DNA from 3 places in the Microbulbifer sp. THAF38 genome. Region 1 is predicted to be linked to each of the others. Evidence: predicted binding sites of a transcription regulator. Region 1 holds the regulator's gene; each other region holds the start of a gene.

Evidence for each region. Region 1 encodes LexA, which represses DNA repair genes until DNA is damaged. Its sites were predicted from a motif close to ACTGTNTNTANANACAGT; they were not measured.
Region 2: the regulator LexA is predicted to act here: its motif matches at 1,104-1,121, upstream of imuA (translesion DNA synthesis-associated protein ImuA).
Region 3: the regulator LexA is predicted to act here: its motif matches at 968-985, upstream of ruvC (crossover junction endodeoxyribonuclease RuvC).

The regions. Positions count from the first base shown of each region.
Region 1 covers NZ_CP045369.1:1,972,865-1,978,760, forward strand. The annotation lists gene topA (type I DNA topoisomerase) at 1-2,085, shown strand, start outside; gene FIU95_RS08445 (DUF6586 family protein) at 2,086-2,574, shown strand; gene FIU95_RS08450 (hypothetical protein) at 2,678-2,932, shown strand; gene lexA (transcriptional repressor LexA) at 3,025-3,630, opposite strand; gene FIU95_RS08460 (TIGR00730 family Rossman fold protein) at 3,808-4,455, shown strand; gene FIU95_RS08465 (class I adenylate-forming enzyme family protein) at 4,742-5,896, shown strand, end outside.
Region 2 covers NZ_CP045369.1:3,435,421-3,441,316, forward strand. The annotation lists gene FIU95_RS14800 (NAD(P)/FAD-dependent oxidoreductase) at 1-355, opposite strand, end outside; gene dcd (dCTP deaminase) at 383-952, opposite strand; gene imuA (translesion DNA synthesis-associated protein ImuA) at 1,172-1,870, shown strand; gene FIU95_RS14815 (DNA polymerase Y family protein) at 1,883-3,061, shown strand; gene FIU95_RS21630 (prepilin-type N-terminal cleavage/methylation domain-containing protein) at 3,720-4,142, opposite strand; gene pilB (type IV-A pilus assembly ATPase PilB) at 4,537-5,896, shown strand, end outside.
Region 3 covers NZ_CP045369.1:793,822-799,717, forward strand. The annotation lists gene FIU95_RS03535 (YebC/PmpR family DNA-binding transcriptional regulator) at 81-824, shown strand; gene ruvC (crossover junction endodeoxyribonuclease RuvC) at 1,003-1,530, shown strand; gene ruvA (Holliday junction branch migration protein RuvA) at 1,600-2,211, shown strand; gene ruvB (Holliday junction branch migration DNA helicase RuvB) at 2,236-3,258, shown strand; gene ybgC (tol-pal system-associated acyl-CoA thioesterase) at 3,314-3,718, shown strand; gene tolQ (protein TolQ) at 3,723-4,412, shown strand; gene tolR (protein TolR) at 4,433-4,864, shown strand; gene tolA (cell envelope integrity protein TolA) at 4,872-5,666, shown strand; gene tolB (Tol-Pal system beta propeller repeat protein TolB) at 5,663-5,896, shown strand, end outside.

The DNA of each region.
Region 1 (5,896 bases):
CGCGGCCTTTCCGCCGGTCGGGTGCAATCGGTAGCCGTGCGATTGGTGGTTGAGCGCGAGCGTGAAATTCGCGCCTTTATCCCGGAAGAGTACTGGACGCTCTTCGCCGATACCGCCACAAACAAAGCGAACAAGCTCCGCCTTGAAGTTAAAAAGCAGGCTGGAGAAGCTTTCCGCCCTACCAATGAAGTCGATGCGAAAAGCGCGGTTAAATTGTTGCAGGGCAGTGATTTTGTTGTCAGTGCTCGTGATGACAAACCTACGAGTTCCAAGCCAGGGGCCCCTTTTATTACTTCGACGCTACAGCAGGCGGCAAGCAATCGCCTTGGCTTTAGTGTTAAGAAAACTATGACCCTAGCGCAGCGCCTCTACGAAGCTGGTCATATCACATACATGCGTACCGATTCGACTAATTTGAGTAAAGAGGCGGTTGAGTCGGCCCGGCAATATATCGGTGAGAATTTCGGCGATAAGTATTTGCCGGAAAATCCCAATAGCTATAGCAGCAAAGAGGGGGCACAAGAAGCGCACGAGGCAATACGCCCCTCCGATGTCCGTGTCGCCCCTAATATGCTTTCCGGTATGGAGCGCGATGCAGAGCGGCTCTACAACCTGATTTGGCAACAGTTTGTTGCCTGTCAAATGACCCCGGCGAAATACACTTCAACCTCTATTGTGGTGAGCGCTGGTGAATTTGAGTTGCGTGCTCGCGGTCGGGTGATTCGCTTTGATGGCTTTCTCAAGGTCGCGCCTCCGGCAGGTAAAAAAGATGAGGATCTAGTGCTGCCTGATGTGAAGGTGGGTGAAAAGCTCTCACTAGAGCAGCTAGACCCGAAACAGCACTTTACGAAACCACCAGCTCGCTTCAGTGAAGCAGCCCTGGTAAAAGAGCTGGAGAAGCGCGGTATTGGCCGACCCTCAACCTATGCCTCGATCATTTCCACTATTCAGGATCGTGGCTATGTGCGGCTAGAGAACCGCCGTTTTTATGCGGAAAAAATGGGTGATATTGTCACCGACCGTCTCAGTGAAAGTTTTAAAAACCTGATGGACTACGGTTTTACCGCAAACCTGGAGGAATCCCTGGATGCGGTCGCCGACGGCGATAAAGGTTGGAAGCAGCTGCTTGATGAGTTTTATCAGGACTTCTCTTCGCGACTGGAAAAGGCTCAGTCCAGCGATGCGGGAATGCGTCGCAACACGCCGACGGATACCGATATTGAATGCAGTAAGTGCGGTCGCCATATGCAGATTCGTACGGGTTCTACCGGTGTTTTCCTGGGTTGCTCCGGTTATGCGCTGCCTCCCAAGGAGCGTTGCACCAATACAATGAATCTGGTTTCCGGTGATGAGGCGATAGACGCAGATAAGGATGAGGATGCAGAAACCCGTCAGCTGCGGGAGAAGCGCCGTTGTCCCAAGTGCGGCACGGCGATGGATAGCTATCTGCTCGATGAGCATCGCAAACTGCATATCTGTGGTAACAATCCGGACTGTAATGGATACGAGGTGGAGCAGGGCACGTTCAAAATCAAGGGTTATGACGGCCCGATTATTGAGTGTGATAAATGCGGAAGCGATATGCAGCTGAAGTCTGGCCGCTTTGGTAAATATTTTGGCTGCACTAATGAAGCTTGCAAGAACACCCGTAAGCTGTTGAAGAATGGCCAGCCGGCACCACCGAAGATGGATCCGGTGCCCATGCCTGAGTTGGCATGCCAGAAGGTTGAAGACCATTACATTCTTCGTGATGGCGCCTCCGGGTTATTCCTGGCTGCCAGTCAGTTCCCGAAAAACCGTGAAACCCGCGCACCGCTGGTCAAAGAGTTGCTACCTCACCAAAGTGAGATCGATCCCAAGTACAGTTTCTTGTTCTCTGCACCTGCACAGGATGATCAGGGGCGGGATACCGTGGTTCGCTTTAGTCGCAAGACCCAAGAGCAATATGTCCAGTCCGAGGAGGATGGAAAGGCGACGGGTTGGAAGGCTTTCTATCGAGATGGCGCCTGGAAGGTTGAGGCGGCAAGTAAGTCTACTGCAGCTAAGAAAAAGCCTGCAGCGAAGAAAGTGGCGGCAAAAAAGTAAATGAGCAATCCCTACACTGGCCTGGTTACATCCGCGCTACGCAAGAGCCAACTGCTTGCTACAAGTAGTTTTGACTCTGCTATTCAGCGAATGGCTCTTGAAGAAGGTGCCCTGTTGCAATTGTGGAAAGCTTACCGGGCCTTCCTGGCTGAGCTTTCCCATCAATTGCAACTGGGGTTTGAGCCTGAGTCCCTGCAGGTTATTGTGGATAGCCTGCACAGCCAGGGGAAAGCCAGTGTTGAAGTAAGGGAATTGCAGTTGTTGGTCTCAGAGCCGGGGAGTTGGCTGAGCGAGTTTTTACGTGCATGGCATCAACTCTTGCGGCTGCCTCCGCTTGCGGAAGATAAGGGGCAGGGCGGCAATCTGATACCAGCGCACAATGTCGCGGGCCCTGTGGTTGTTGATCTTTCCTTCGAAGTGCTGCTCAAATGGCACGCTGCATTAAGTGAGTTGGTAGGCAGGCAGCGTGCCAATCTTGAGGAGTGCTGAGGGCTCCTCGCTCCCTTTCTGTCTATCTGTTTGCACCCACTGAAACTTCTAAATTGCCTGTGGTACACTGGGCGCAAACTGATGTGCAGTGAAGGGAAAGCTAATGTCCTCCGAAACTTTTGAGATTATCGAGTTGGCCAATGGCGATGTGGCTCTACGCCGCGCCGGTCACGAGGAGGACCCTCTGGTGAGTATTCGTTTCTCAGCCGAGAGTCTCCAATTTTTACGAAAGCACAAAGTAGCAGTGGCTCGGGCAATGCTGGAAGCGGGTATAGAAGCTGTGCAGAACCTTGATGACCTGGAGCCTGGTTACTTCGAAGAGGAAGAATCAATGCCGGTTAACCATACGATTCATTGATCTAATCTATGGTAAGGTGAGCAGGTAAAAGTGTTTCAACAGCGGCTTAAAGCCGCTGTTGTTGTATATGGACATTGGTAAACTGTTTACTCTTAAGGGGTTTGGCGAATCACGCCCACCGCGAGCCCTTCAATCACAAAGTTCTTATCCCGCATATCCACCTGGATAGTCTCAAAGTCTTCGTTTTCGGGTAGTAGTTGCACAGTTGCCTGATTGCCTTTGCGGCGGAAGCGTTTAACAGTTACTTCATCATCAATCCGGGCAACCACAATCTGTCCATTTCTGACTTGCTCGGTTTTCTGTACGGCCAGCAGGTCCCCATCGAGAATACCTGCGTTGCGCATACTCATGCCGTGCACCCTGAGTAAATAATCTGCCGGCGGGTGAAAGAAGCTGGCGGGCAGGTCGCAATAATCCTCAATATGCTCTGTGGCCAGGATAGGGTGGCCTGCAGCGACACGTCCTACGATGGGAAGACCGGATTGGTGATCTGGAATTCGAATGCCCCTGGAGGCGCCGGCGACCATCTCAATGGCTCCTTTTCTCGCCAATGCTTTGAGGTGTTCCTCTGCGGCATTGGGTGAGCGAAAGCCCAGTTCCTGGGCAATTTCTGCGCGGGTGGGGGGGTAGCCTGTGTCATCCAGGTAGGTTTTGATCAGCTCTAATACTTGAGTCTGACGTGCGGTGAGATTGGTCATAGATTTACCTAGAGTTTCTGTATTTTTATACAGTTGCTGGGATTATATACAGATTTTAGGTTTGCGCAAACCCGCCCCTTGCCTCGATTCAAGCTGCTACATTGATTAAGAAAACAATGAGTGAAAAAAAGAGTAGTTGAAAGAGCTGACAGCACGAGAGAACAAGGGAGAACAATAATGCTTGATGCAAAGATGCCCGAGGCTTGGAGGGTTCTACGTATACAGTCGGAATTAGTTGATGGGATTGAGCGTCTAATTGCACTAAAAGGGGCTGTAACGGTTTTTGGTGGCGCGCGTTTCACAGAGGATAGTTTGGAATACCAGCAGGGGGTAAAGCTTGGGGGGCTTTTGGCTGCCGAGGGGATACCGGTAATCACCGGTGGTGGCCCAGGTCTTATGGAGGCGTGTAATCGAGGGGCTTTTGGGCAGTCTGGCCCCTCAATTGGATTAAATATTGAACTCCCTTTTGAGCAGGCAGCCAATCCGTATCAGGATATTAGCTTGAACTTTCGTTATTTCTTTGTGCGGAAATTTATGTTTGTTAAGCATGCCGCCGGTTTTGTTGGCCTAGCTGGAGGCTACGGCACTCTGGATGAATTGTTTGAGGCTTTAACGCTTGTGCAAACACAAAAAGTAAGGCGATTTCCTATAGTGCTGGTTGGGGAGCGCTATTGGGGTGGGTTGTACAATTGGTTAGTGGATACAGTGCTGGAAAAGGGTTGTATTGATTCAGGCGATCTCGATTTATTCCATATCGTGGATACCGTCGAGGAGGCTGTACACTTGATTTTGAAGTATTTGCGCGGCAGAGAAAGTCAAAAATAATTTAAAAAATTGTAAGTTTCTGTTGGGGTTGAAGAGGTTTGGCTATTGCTCTGGTAATTTTTCAGAGCTAGTCAAACACCCTGGGGGTTCTCTATTTTGGGGCTTTGATTATTCCGAGCTATTGCCCATCGTATACTCCCCTTTGATCACCAGGTGCCAGTTTCAGCGGTTTGTAATGCGTGTCAGACTGATTAATGAGCCTGCTATTATTCTTATATTTGATCGCTTGTGATTAGGGGTATTTTTACTTATTAGCTAGCCTGCATTCTAAATAGGACGCCAAACTGTGCCTTTTTATGGAGACCCCCTACTAAAGCCCGCGGACTTGAAGAATCTCTTAGAGGTCTCTCTAGATAGTAAGCCAGATGAGATAGCACTACTTTGCAGCAGTCGAGCGTGGACCTGGCGAGAATTGCAAAGAGATATTGATACTTTGGCTGAGAGGCTGGCAGCGAAGGGTTTTCGTCAAGGTGAACGGTTTGCATCTTTGATGCCGAACCAAGGCGAAATGCTTATTTTTCTTCTCTCATGCATCAAGCTAGGGCTAGTTGCAGTTCCATTAAACTATCGCTACACCTCAGCCGAAATTGATCGTGCACTTGAAGTGAGTGGCGCAGTAGCCTTGTGCGTAGATGAGGAGCTTAGAGAGGATATTCGATCTAATAAATCTGTTAGCGGATTGAGTAAAGGTATTCTTATTTTTGAGAGTGCTCTTGAAAATACCTGGAATTTTGAAAGTTTGGTTGATTCTGGATTGCCAGCGGTTGGGCCTCCCTCATCAGATTTAGAGGATTGTGCATTCCTTTTCTTTACATCCGGCAGTACCGGAGAGCCGAAGGGTGTTATACACAGTCAGTTTTCTTTCGGGTCTATAGTGGCAAGTTTTGCTATTGCTCTAAACCTTTCACGCAATGACGTTGTTTTACCAGGAGCTTCAATTGCACATGTGGGGTCACTTTCAACAGCCATGGCTGCATTTTCTGTAGGTGCAATGGTAGTCATTCCTCAAAGTTTTGAGGGACCAGAAATTCTTTCCTTATTGCGATCTTGCCGGCCAACTGTGCTGGTAATGATTCCCGCAGCTTTTATCTCGATGGAGCGCAATCATGATGCAAAGCGTGAAGACTTCGCGTCACTTCGATTGTGTGTCACTGGTGGTGATAAATTTCCGCTCAATCTTGCAGTTGAATTTGTCCGCAAGACTGGTCTGATGATCCAGGAGACTTACGGGCTCACAGAGGCTCCAGATTGCCTTTTCAATCCTTCCAGTTCAATAGAGAAGGCTGGGTCCGTTGGTAAGGTTTCTCCAGGTTATATTGCTTGCTTACGTGATGGCGAGGGGAGGGAGGTTGCCCCTGATACAGATGGTAACCTCTGGCTCAGTGGAGCGCCGGTGATGGCTGGTTATTGGGCTAATTCTGGAGTAACTCGAACGGTGCTT
Region 2 (5,896 bases), 1.5 Mb from region 1:
TATCCTTGGACTTGTTATCGCAAAACAGCTGGCCCAGGGTTTTCTCGTGGTAGGGGACCCCATGCTTTTCCACCAATGCAATAAAATCCCATTGGCTATAACGCGCCAGGGCAGACTTACAAAAGTGGGGATTGCGGCTGTAGAAATTTTCCGCACTGGTATAGAGGTTGGTAAAGTTACAGCGGCCACCGCCGGACATCAGGATCTTCTTGCCAACCTTATTGGCATGATCCAGTACCAGCACGCTGCGGCCGCGCTGGCCGGCTGTAGCCGCGCACATCAAACCCGCCGCCCCGGCGCCGATGATCAATACATCAACACACTCAGGCAGCTGGCTATTGGATACATCACTCATGTGTTAGGGCTGCGCAATCACCCTGATTCAGGTACGAGGGAGGGTCACGCCACGCTGACCCTGGTACTTACCACCGCGATCTGCGTAGGACACGTCACAAACCTCATCGGACTCGAAAAACAGCATCTGCGCGATACCTTCATTGGCGTAGATCTTCGCCGGTAAGTTGGTGGTGTTTGAAAACTCAAGGGTCACATGCCCTTCCCACTCCGGCTCCAACGGCGTTACATTGACGATAATGCCACAGCGCGCGTAAGTGGATTTGCCCAGGCAGATGGTCAGTACCGAGCGTGGAATACGGAAATACTCCACAGTGCGCGCCAGGGCAAAGGAGTTCGGCGGGATAATACAGTACTCCCCTTCCACATCGACAAAGCTGTTCTCATCGAAGGTCTTGGGGTCCACCGTGGCAGAGTGCACATTGGTGAAGATCTTAAACTCACCGGCACAGCGCACATCGTAACCGTAACTAGACGTACCATAGGAGATGAGTCGCTCGCCATCATTGCCATGGCGCACCTGGCCCGGCTCAAAAGGCTCAATCATGCCGTGCTGCTCTGCCATGCGGCGAATCCACTTATCGGACTTGATACTCACTCCGTCCCCCTGAAAACAATAGATAGATGCTCGAGATAGGTACTCGATAAAAGAGGCGGAATCATAGCGGGTTTGTGCTGTGCAAAAAAGTGCCAATCGACGCCTTTCGACCTTGTCGTCAACCAACGACTACTGTATAAATTCACAAATAGCTGTATGTACATACAGTTATCTAGCTAGATCCGATAGAAGACCGAGACAAGAATGCGGGGTAGCAATGTGAATAGAGCTAAAAATTCCTTACAAAACAATCAGTTGGACTGCCAAACCAACCCCTCAATCCAACTGCGACACTTTAGAGACAGGGAAGTCTCCCAGGCAGCCAATGAACCCCAGAGCCCAGGCGCAGCCACCGGTTTTGCTAGCTTGGACGCCCTACTCAAAGACCACGGCTGGCCGCGCGGTGCTACTACTGAATTGCTTGTAGGCCAGGCAAACTCCAACGAGCTGAGCCTCCTACTACCCATCCTGGCTCAGCTGACACAAAAGGGAGAGATGGTGATTCTAATCAAACCCCCGCTTACTCCCTGCGCCACAGAGCTTACCCAGTATGGCGTCCAGCTGGAGCACCTGTTGTTAGTCCACCCCCGCGACAAACGAGACTGCCTCTGGGCCATAGAGCAATCTCTACAATCCGGTGGCTGTAGTGCGGTTTTGAGCTGGCAGGGCAATCAGTCGATGAGTTATCGAGAGCTACAGCGCCTGCAGCAATCCGCCGAAGAAAGCGGCTGCCTGCACTTCCTGTTTCGCCCGCAAAGCGAATCTGCCAACCCTTCACCAGCCAGCCTACGTGTGCAGCTCAAATCTGATGGGCAGTTGGCTCTCAAACTCCTGAAGCAGCTCGGGGGTGCCCGTGGTCAGAATCTCTATTTAGCCAGGCGTGCGAGACTGGTCCTCCGCGACCAACCACTACACTAATCAGGTTATCCTATGCTCTGGCTCTGTATGCAGTTCCCCAAACTCCCCCTGGAGGTGCTTACTCGCGCGCAGGCAGAGAACTCGACTCCGCAAGTCGTCGTTGAAAAGCAGCTGGTTATCGAGCATAACCTGGCCGCAGCCCAGTGTGGAATTGTGAACGGCCTGAACATCACAACCGCATGTAATCTCTGCGCTGATCTACAGTTATTAAACCGCGATGCCCAACGAGAACAACTACAGTTGCAGCAACTGGCCCAGTGGGGCTACAGTTTTACACCGGTCGTCTCGCTCCAGCCGGCGAAACCCGCAAGCAGCGGGGAAAGCACAGCAGCTCTCCTTTATCTAGAGTTGAGCGGCTGCTTGACGGCTAACGGCGGCTTCAAAGCATTGATAGAACAGCTCCGCAGTGAGCTTAAGCTGATGGGGATTGATAGCATAATGGGGCTCAGCCACAGCCCCAGTGCCGCACGCCTGCTGAGCCAATTAGCAGAGCACCGCCAGTGGCTTTTACAGACATGTACCCCACCCAGCCCCCAGCAGTGGAAACAGTGGATAAGTTTGGCTCCAAGCAAATTACTCGACTGCGATAATAAAACCATTTCCAAACTCTACGCTTGCGACCTAAAAAGAGTCAGCCAACTACTCGCCATCCCCTTGTCAGAGGTGGGCTCTCGTTTTGGGCGCTCATTTGTCGACTACCTGGCCCGCCTCAATGGCAGCCGCCGGGACTCAGTTTGTCACTATCAACCGACAGCACAATTTACCAGCGAATTATTTTTCCCCACCCCGCTGAATAGCAGCGAACAACTGCTTTTCCCTATCCGGCGATTACTGCGAGAACTCTATTCACAAATGCAACGACGGCAACTCCACACCCAGCAATTGCACTGGCAACTGGACTTTGGCCAGGGTAATACCGAGACAATAACTGTAGAAATATCGACCCCACAGTTAGAGCCCCAGCGCCTGATAGCCCTAACCAAGCTGCGAGTGGGAAAGTTGCCCTTAAAGCATCCCGTACAGTCGATAAGCTTAAACTGCAACCAACTGGTGCCACTAAAGAAAGAGTTAGTGGCCAATGATTTATTTGGAAGTGACAACCAAGCCCATCGCAGCCAACAACTTTTAGACAAGTTAAAAGGCCGCCTTGGTCGCCAGGCTATCTCAGGAATTGCCCTTAAAGAGGGCTAGCCGTCAAAGCAGGCTTGGTAAATCGCGGACACCTGTTCATTGAGGGTAATTCTAAGGACTAACCAACTAAGCCCATTAAAGCGCTCAGCCGCAACTGGCTGCGGACTCGTCCACGCAAGTTAGAAAGCAGTGAGTACAAACTATTTTTCCAAGGCGAACTTTGTTGTTTTTTTCAGGATCGCAAGCTGGGAAATAATTTTTATAGTTAACTCTCAACCCCTGAAATCCTGACTCCAGCCGGAATGGCGAAATATTGCAATCTTACGCCTCTAACTTTTTTATATCAGTGTTTGGGACGATTAATTAAGACCGAACATTTATGGAAAAAGGAAGAGTACTTGTAGTTATTAGCTGCTGACCTCAATTAGCTAACCTCAGTGGCAGCAATAAATATATTGCCACCTATTGAAAAGCATCTACGAAAAAACAGGCGGATATAGACTTAGGACAAATCATTAGGAATTTTCGCCAAGATCAGCCCCTCGACTTTTTAGAGAAACAAGCCTTGCAAGTGAGGTAACTAAGACTATAACGCAACTTAGGCAATCGGTAGATTAGAGGTTGGCAACCACTCACTTTGAATACATAAGTGCAAAAAAAAGGCCACGCTAACGCATGGCCCTTAAATAAAACACTAAACTCGGTTTCAGGCTAAGACTTAATAGAAACCTTTACACAGTTTGTCGTCTACACATGATCCAGAGTAAGCCCAGGTTACTGCGTTGTTGGCAATAGTGGGGGTCAGGGTTAGAACCAGACCACCCTGAGCTGCACTACCGGTCAAGGTTAAAGCACCAGAAGCAGCGTCAATTGCTGCAGAGGCAATGTTTTGATCATTGTCTAAGTCACCAGCAGCAGGAATGCCAGGGCCACCATCAATATCTGCCACAGCAGTAATCTCACCAGTTTGCACTGCTACATTCACCGCTGTCTGGAAGGCGCCCGCTGCAGCAGTCATACCTACAGCACGCGCGGACTTCTGGTAGTTTTCATAAGCAGGCAGCGCAACGGCAGCCAAAATACCAATGATTGCCACTACAATCATCAATTCAATAAGAGTAAAACCCTGTTGCTTTTTCATTGTAACCGTCTCCATACAGACTTAAATAAATATGAATTCCGTGAGGAAAAGCATCCTGTGAGGAAATCAGAGAATACGATACAAGGTTTGTGCCAATTCTTGCAAGCTGCCGAATGTCATAGCCACCACGATTGAGAAGTTAGTCACTCCACTAACCGCACAGGTGCTCTCAGACAACACTATATGACACGCCCCTCCAAAGAGTGACAAAAATTGTCAAAATAGATCTCTCCAATGATGCTAACCACATTCGCGAACTTCTGATTTGGCTCACTTCGGCTAATTCGTTATATTTACTTGGGCTATGCTATCAGCAGTGATCCAGCTCAGCCCCAAAAGATATAAAGATATGTAGGCGTAAACTCTGCAATAACACTATTTGGCACTCCAATCCATGACAACTTCCCCTCTTAGCGGCTTGGCAAAACGCTTGGTTGCAGACCAGGTGCTTAATGAAGCAACAGCAATTTCGGCAATCAAAGCTGCTCGTAGAGAAAATCAAACTTTCGCCCAACATGTAATTGAGGCCAAACTGGTCTCAGCAAAAGAGCTTGCCAACATCGCCTCCCTTGCTTTTGGCACCCCCCTTTTTGAGTTAGGAAGCTATAACTTTGAGCTGATTCCAAAAGATATCATTGATGAAAAACTGATCAGCAAACATTTTACGCTACCGCTTTACAAGCGAGGCGGTCGTCTCTTTGTTGCCGTAGCAGACCCAACCAATCTCGCCGCCTTAGATGAAATCAATTTCAGCACTGGCCTAAACACTGATGCAGTTCTAGTTGAAGCCGATAAGCTCGGCAAAGCTATCGAAAGCTATCTATCTCAAAACGATGATATGAGTGCTGGGCTAGGGGGTGTTGACGATGAAGAACTGGACGGGCTAGATATCGACGATAATGAGCCAGATACCAGCAATGACGGTGAACTAGGTGGAGATGAAGCGCCGGTTGTTCGATTCGTTAATAAAGTTCTATTGGACGCAATTCGTACAAATGCCTCTGATATTCACTTTGAACCCTATGAAAAATCTTACAGGGTACGCTTCCGAACCGATGGTGTACTACACGAAATTGCCAAGCCTCCAATCCAATTAGCCAGCCGACTTTCAGCTCGCCTAAAAGTAATGTCCAGGATGGATATTTCCGAAAAGCGAGTGCCGCAGGATGGTCGCATTAAAATGAAGCTCTCCAAAACCAAGGCAATTGATTTTCGTGTAAATAGCCTACCGACCTTGTGGGGAGAAAAGATTGTATTGCGCATACTGGATCCCTCCTCTGCCAAGCTGGGCATTGATGCTCTTGGCTATGAGGATGAACAGAAAAAAATCTATATGGATGCACTGGCCCAACCACAAGGGATGATCCTGGTAACAGGCCCTACCGGCTCCGGTAAGACTGTCTCATTATATACAGGCCTCAATATTCTCAATACGCCTGAACGCAATATATCCACTGCTGAAGACCCTGTAGAAATCAATCTGGAGGGCATCAACCAGGTCAACGTATCCAATAAGGTGGGCCTCAACTTTGCCGAGGCATTGCGCTCATTCCTACGACAAGACCCAGACATCGTAATGGTGGGGGAAATACGGGATTTGGAGACAGCAGAAATCGCTATTAAAGCAGCACAAACCGGACACCTAGTGCTATCCACACTGCATACAAATTCAGCACCCGAGACCCTAACACGCCTAATGAATATGGGGGTACCTACTTTTAATATTGCCACCTCGGTCAGTGTGATTATTGCCC
Region 3 (5,896 bases), 1.2 Mb from region 1:
CGAGCCCATCAAATCGTGGTGATGGGCATATCGCTTCGCTTATTGGCCCATTCCACGCACTGACTGAAGAGAGACGGAACATGGCCGGACATAGTAAATGGGCCAATATCAAGCACCGCAAAGCGGCTCAGGATGCCAAGCGGGGCAAGATTTTTACCAAGATTATTCGCGAACTGACCGTGGCTGCAAAGGCGGGCCCAAACCCGGACGATAATCCGACGTTGCGCGCAACTATCGATAAGGCTCTGGGCGCGAACATGAAGCGCGACACCATCGATAAAGCCATCGCCCGCGGTGCCGGTAATGCCGATGGTGATAACTATGAGGCCGTGGTTTACGAAGGTTACGGTGTCGGCGGTGTAGCGGTACTGGTGGAGTGCCTGACTGACAACCGCAATCGCACCGTGGCTGAAGTGCGCCACGCCTTCTCCAAGCGTGGGGGCAACCTGGGCACCGACGGTTCCGTAAGCTACCTATTTACCCGTAAAGGCCAGATGTTCTACGACGTTGGCGTGGATGAAGAGTCCCTGATGGAGGCGGCCCTGGAAGCGGGTGCTGAGGATATCGAGACCAACGATGATGGCAGTGTGGAAGTGACCACCGAATTCCAGGATTACCTTACGGTGAAAGACGCTCTTGTAGCAGCGGGCTTCACCCCGGACAGCGCCGAAATCGCCATGATCCCGTCCACCACAATCCCGCTCGATAAAGAGGGCGCGGAGAAAGTGTTGGCTCTGATCGAGATGCTGGAAGATCTCGATGATGTACAAAATGTCTACACCAACGCGGATATTCCCGAAGAGGTGATGGAAGAGTTGGGCTAAGACCCAGCCGCGGCCGGGGTGGGCGCTGCTTGCCCCAGGCTTACCTTAACCCCCTTTCCAAAAAACCTTTCCAAATACCCGCTTTTTCGACTCAGCCTGCGATCTCCCTTGACGCTTTGCCTCCACCTTGGGACACTCCCACCACTATATAAACATACAGATATTTGGGGAACGCCTCTTGACCCGAATCCTGGGTATTGACCCCGGCTCGCGCAAAACGGGCTATGGAATTATTGATGTAGAGCGGAGTGTTGCCCGCTATGTGGCCAGTGGGGTGATTCGTATTCCCGAGGGCCCTTTACCCGAACGCTTAAAACTTATTTTCGATGCGGTTACTCAGATCGCCCAGCAATACCAGCCGGCGCAGATGGCCATTGAAAACGTGTTTATGTCGAAGAGCGCGGGCTCAGCCCTGAAATTGGGGCAGGCACGCGGTGCCGCCATAGTGGCGGGGGCTAATAGCGGCCTCGCCGTGGCCGAGTATGAGGCGCGCAAGGTCAAGCAGGCGGTGGTGGGCAGTGGTGCGGCCGACAAGCTGCAGGTACAGCACATGGTCAAAACCCTGCTGTCTTTGCCGGGGACTCCCCAGGAGGATGCTGCCGATGCGCTCGCCGTGGCCCTGTGCCATATGCACACGGAGCAGACCCTGCTATTTACCGCCGGTGGAGCGCGCAGTCGTTTTCGCCGCGGCCGCCTCAGCGTTTAGCGAACTCTACAAAATCCCGCTCCTCACGTCCTCACTGTGGGCAGCGATAGATAAACCTGGAATAACACCATGATTGGAAGATTGAGTGGCACCCTGGCCGCGGTTCAGCCCCCTCTGTTGCTGATAGATGTGCAGGGTGTGGGCTACGAAGTACTCGCGCCCATGACCACAATTTTTGAATTGCCTCCGCTTGGGCAGCCGGTCCAGGTGCATACGCACCTGGCAGTTTCAGAAACGGCCCAGCAGCTCTATGGCTTTATTCGCGATGCCGATCGCAAGCTGTTCCGCACTCTGATCAAAGTCAGTGGTGTGGGGCCCAAGATGGCCCTGGCGATTTTATCCGGCCTCGATGGTGCGGCCCTGGCGCGCTGTGTGGCGGAGGATAATGTCGCGGCCCTGGTTAAGGTGCCAGGTGTTGGCAAGAAGACGGCCGAGCGTTTGATTGTTGAGTTGCGCGATAAGTTGACCCCGGATTTCGGCGATGCCAACGATATCCCGTTGATGGCTGCGGCTGCCGCACCGAAAGTAGACCACGCAGGCGAAGCGGAGAGCGCCCTGGTGGCTTTGGGTTACAAACCCACCGAAGCCAGCAAAATGGTAGCTCGCGCGGGTAAGGAACAGCCCGAAGCCGATAGTGCCGCCTTGATACGTCTGGCCTTAAAAGGCATGGCGCCCGCCTAAACCGAGTGGCTTGGAGTTGTTGCGATGATTGAAGCCGATCGTTTGGTCGCCCCCGAACCTGCGGGGCCCACGGGGCAGGAAGAGCAGTATGACCGCGCCGTGCGCCCCAAAGCCTTGGCCGATTATGTGGGCCAGCCGGTGGTGCGCGAGCAGATGGAGATTTTTATTCAGGCGGCCAAACTGCGCAAAGAGGCCCTGGATCACACTTTGGTATTTGGCCCCCCGGGCTTGGGCAAAACCACCCTGGCCAACATTATTGCCGCAGAGATGGGAGTGGCGATCAAGACCACTTCGGGGCCGGTACTGGAGAAGGCCGGTGATCTGGCTGCGTTGATGACCAACCTGGAGCCGGGGGATGTGCTGTTTATCGATGAAATCCATCGCCTTAGCCCCCATGTGGAAGAGGTCCTGTATCCGGCCATGGAGGATTACCAGCTGGATATTATGATCGGCGAGGGACCGGCGGCGCGCTCCATCAAGCTGGATCTGCCACCTTTTACTCTGGTGGGGGCCACCACCAGAGCGGGCCTGCTCACCTCGCCCCTGCGCGATCGCTTCGGCATAGTGCAGCGGCTGGAATTCTACAACGTGCAAGATCTCACCAGTATCGTGCGCCGCTCCGCCAGGCTGATGGGGGTGGAAATGGATGAAGGCGGCGCCTTACAAGTGGCGCGCCGCGCCCGCGGCACGCCGAGGATTGCCAACCGGTTGTTGCGCCGTGTGCGCGACTATGCCGAAGTAAAGGGCGATGGGGCAGTGGACTCAAATATTGCCGATGCCGCTTTGAATATGCTCAATGTGGATGCAAAAGGCTTTGATTCCCTCGACCGGCGCATGCTGCTGGCGATGATCGAGAAGTTTGATGGCGGTCCAGTGGGGGTGGATAGCCTCGCCGCTGCCGTGAGCGAAGAGCGGGATACCCTGGAGGATGTGTTGGAGCCCTACCTGATTCAGCAGGGCTATATTGCCCGGACGCCCCGTGGGCGAGTGGTTACCGGGCTAGCTTACGAACACTTTGGTCTGCCCAAGCCGGATAAAATCAGCTGATGACCCAGCTCTCTATGCTGCTGAGCTGGGTGACCGTGGAAGTGAGGGAAATTCAATGAAGGAAGAGTTCGGTATTCCGGTAAGGGTTTATATCGAAGATACCGATGCGGCCGGCATCGTGTATTACGTGAATTATTTAAAGTATATGGAGCGCGCGCGCACAGAACTGCTGCGCTCCCTCGGGTATGATAAGCCGGCGATGCCGCAGGAAGGGCTGTTGCTGGTGGTACATTCCGCCGAGGTCCAATACCGTCGCTCGGCTTGTCTCGACGATGCATTGCGCGCTACTGCGGCGATTGGCAAACTGGGCCGTGCCGCCGTGACCTTTGAACAAAAAATTTGGCGCGGCGATGAGCTAATTTGCGAAGGTGTGGTCAAAGTGGCCTGTGTCGCTGACGACAACCGCAGGCCCTGTGCCCTGCCGGAACCCATTTATTCAGCATTAAAGGCAGTTATTTAAGAAGATGAACGCCGGTGAACAACTTTCTCTTTGGGGGCTAATCCAGAACGCCAGCTTATTAGTACAGCTCGTTATGCTGCTGCTGTTACTGGCTTCTGTGGTGTCCTGGGTCATGATTATCCAGCGCGGGCTCTACTTGTCCCAGGCCAAGCGCGCACTCAATAACTTTGAGCGCCGCTTCTGGTCCGGCGCGGACCTAAACAAACTGTTCCGCGAAGGCAATGAGCGCGCCGAGAAAGGCAAGACCGACGGGGTTGAGTCCCTGTTTCGCGCAGGTTTTACTGAGTTTACCCGCCTGCGCCAGCAGGGCAGCAGTGGCCCGGAAGCGGTTATGGAAGGCACCGAGCGCGCCATGCGCGTAGCGATGTCCCGGGAGCAGGAAAAGGTGGAGATGAACCTGCCGTTCCTGGCGACAGTTGGCTCTGTTAGCCCCTATATCGGTCTGTTCGGTACCGTCTGGGGGATTATGAATTCCTTCCGCGGCCTCGCCACTATGCATCAGGCCACCATTGCCACGGTTGCCCCCGGTATCAGTGAGGCACTGGTGGCTACGGCGATGGGTTTGTTCGCGGCGATTCCCGCGGTGATGGCCTACAACCGCTACTCGGCCAAGGCGGAGTGGCTGTTGTCCAGCTACGAAACTTTCGCCGAGGAGTTTTCCTCTATTCTGCACCGCAAAGTGCACTCCGGCTGAGTAGTGAGTAGGCGAACCCTATGAGTGTGTTTCGCAAGGGAACCAAGAAAAAGCTGGTCTCCGAGATCAATGTGGTGCCATACATCGATGTGATGCTGGTGCTGCTAATTGTCTTCATGGTCACGGCACCATTGTTGATGCAGGGAGTCAAAGTGGACCTGCCAAACGCGCCCTCGGCGCCGATGGAGGACACCGACGAGGAGCCTCTGATTATTTCGGTACGTGCCGATGGCACCTATTACCTAAATCTGGGTAGCGATGAGCAGGAGGCCAAGCCTCTCACTGAGATCAAGGAGACGGTGGCTAAGGTATTGCGGCAGAAGCCGAAAACTCCTGTGCTGGTATGGGGCGATACTGAGGCCCGCTACGGTCTGATCGTCAATGCCATGACCGAGCTACAGCAGGCCGGTGCGCCCAGTGTCGGTCTGGTGACAGAGCCACCGCAGGGGTAGGGTGCCGGTGAATAAAGGCTTTTACGTACTGGCGATAGTGATCAGCCTCCTGTTACACGGAGCGCTGATCACAGCTATGACCTTTGGTTGGGAAGCCAGCAGTATGCCTGAGCGCAAGCCGATGCCGAAGTTTGTGCAGGCCAAGCTGGTAACTATCGAGGCGGCGACACCAAAGAAGAAACTGCCCAAGAAAGTAGACAAAATTCAGCAGCGCGCCCAGCGCGAGGCTGAGCAGAAACGCAAGGCCGAGGTGGAGCGCAAACGCCGCGCGGCCCTGGAGCAAAAGAAAAAGCAGGAAGCGGAGAAAAAACGCAAGGCCAAAGCCGAGGCCGATCGCAAGGCTAAGGAAGCAAAGGCTCGTCGCGAGAAGGAGCGCAAAGAGAAAGAGCGCAAGGAAAAAGAACTCGAGGAACAGCTGGCCAAAGAGCGGGAGAGTTCTTTTAATGAAGCGCTAGAGGATGAGCAAGAGCTGCTTGATGCCAATGAGGGACAGCAGGCGGTGATGTCTGTGGCCCAGGCCATCCAGCAGCAAATTGAAGCGGTGTGGAGCCGCCCGCCGAGCGCCCGCAACGGTATGTTGACCAAGGTAAAAATAAATTTTGTCCCCACTGGCCGGGTGGTGGCAACTAATATCGTCGAGGGCAGCGGTAATGCGGCCCTGGATCGATCGGTACTCACTGCTATCCGCCGGGTGGAAGTTTTCCCGGAAGTGGCCAAGTTGGCCCGGGAAGAGCCGGTGATATTCGAGCGGGAAGTCCGCACCACAATTTTGAACTTTAAAGTCGAAGATCTGCGCCAATGATCAAGAGTTTACTGAAGACAGTCGCCATTATTGCAATCGCCTCGGTCAGCCTGGGGGCTCGCGCCCAGCTGGTGGTGGATATCACCAGCGGAATCGATGACCCCACGCCGATCGCGATATCTCCATTTAGCTGGTCGGGCGGTGGTGTCCTTAGAGAAGATGTCTCCGGGATTATTTCCGCCGACCTGCGCCGCAGTGGTCTTTTTTCTCCGGTACCCAAGGAGGACATG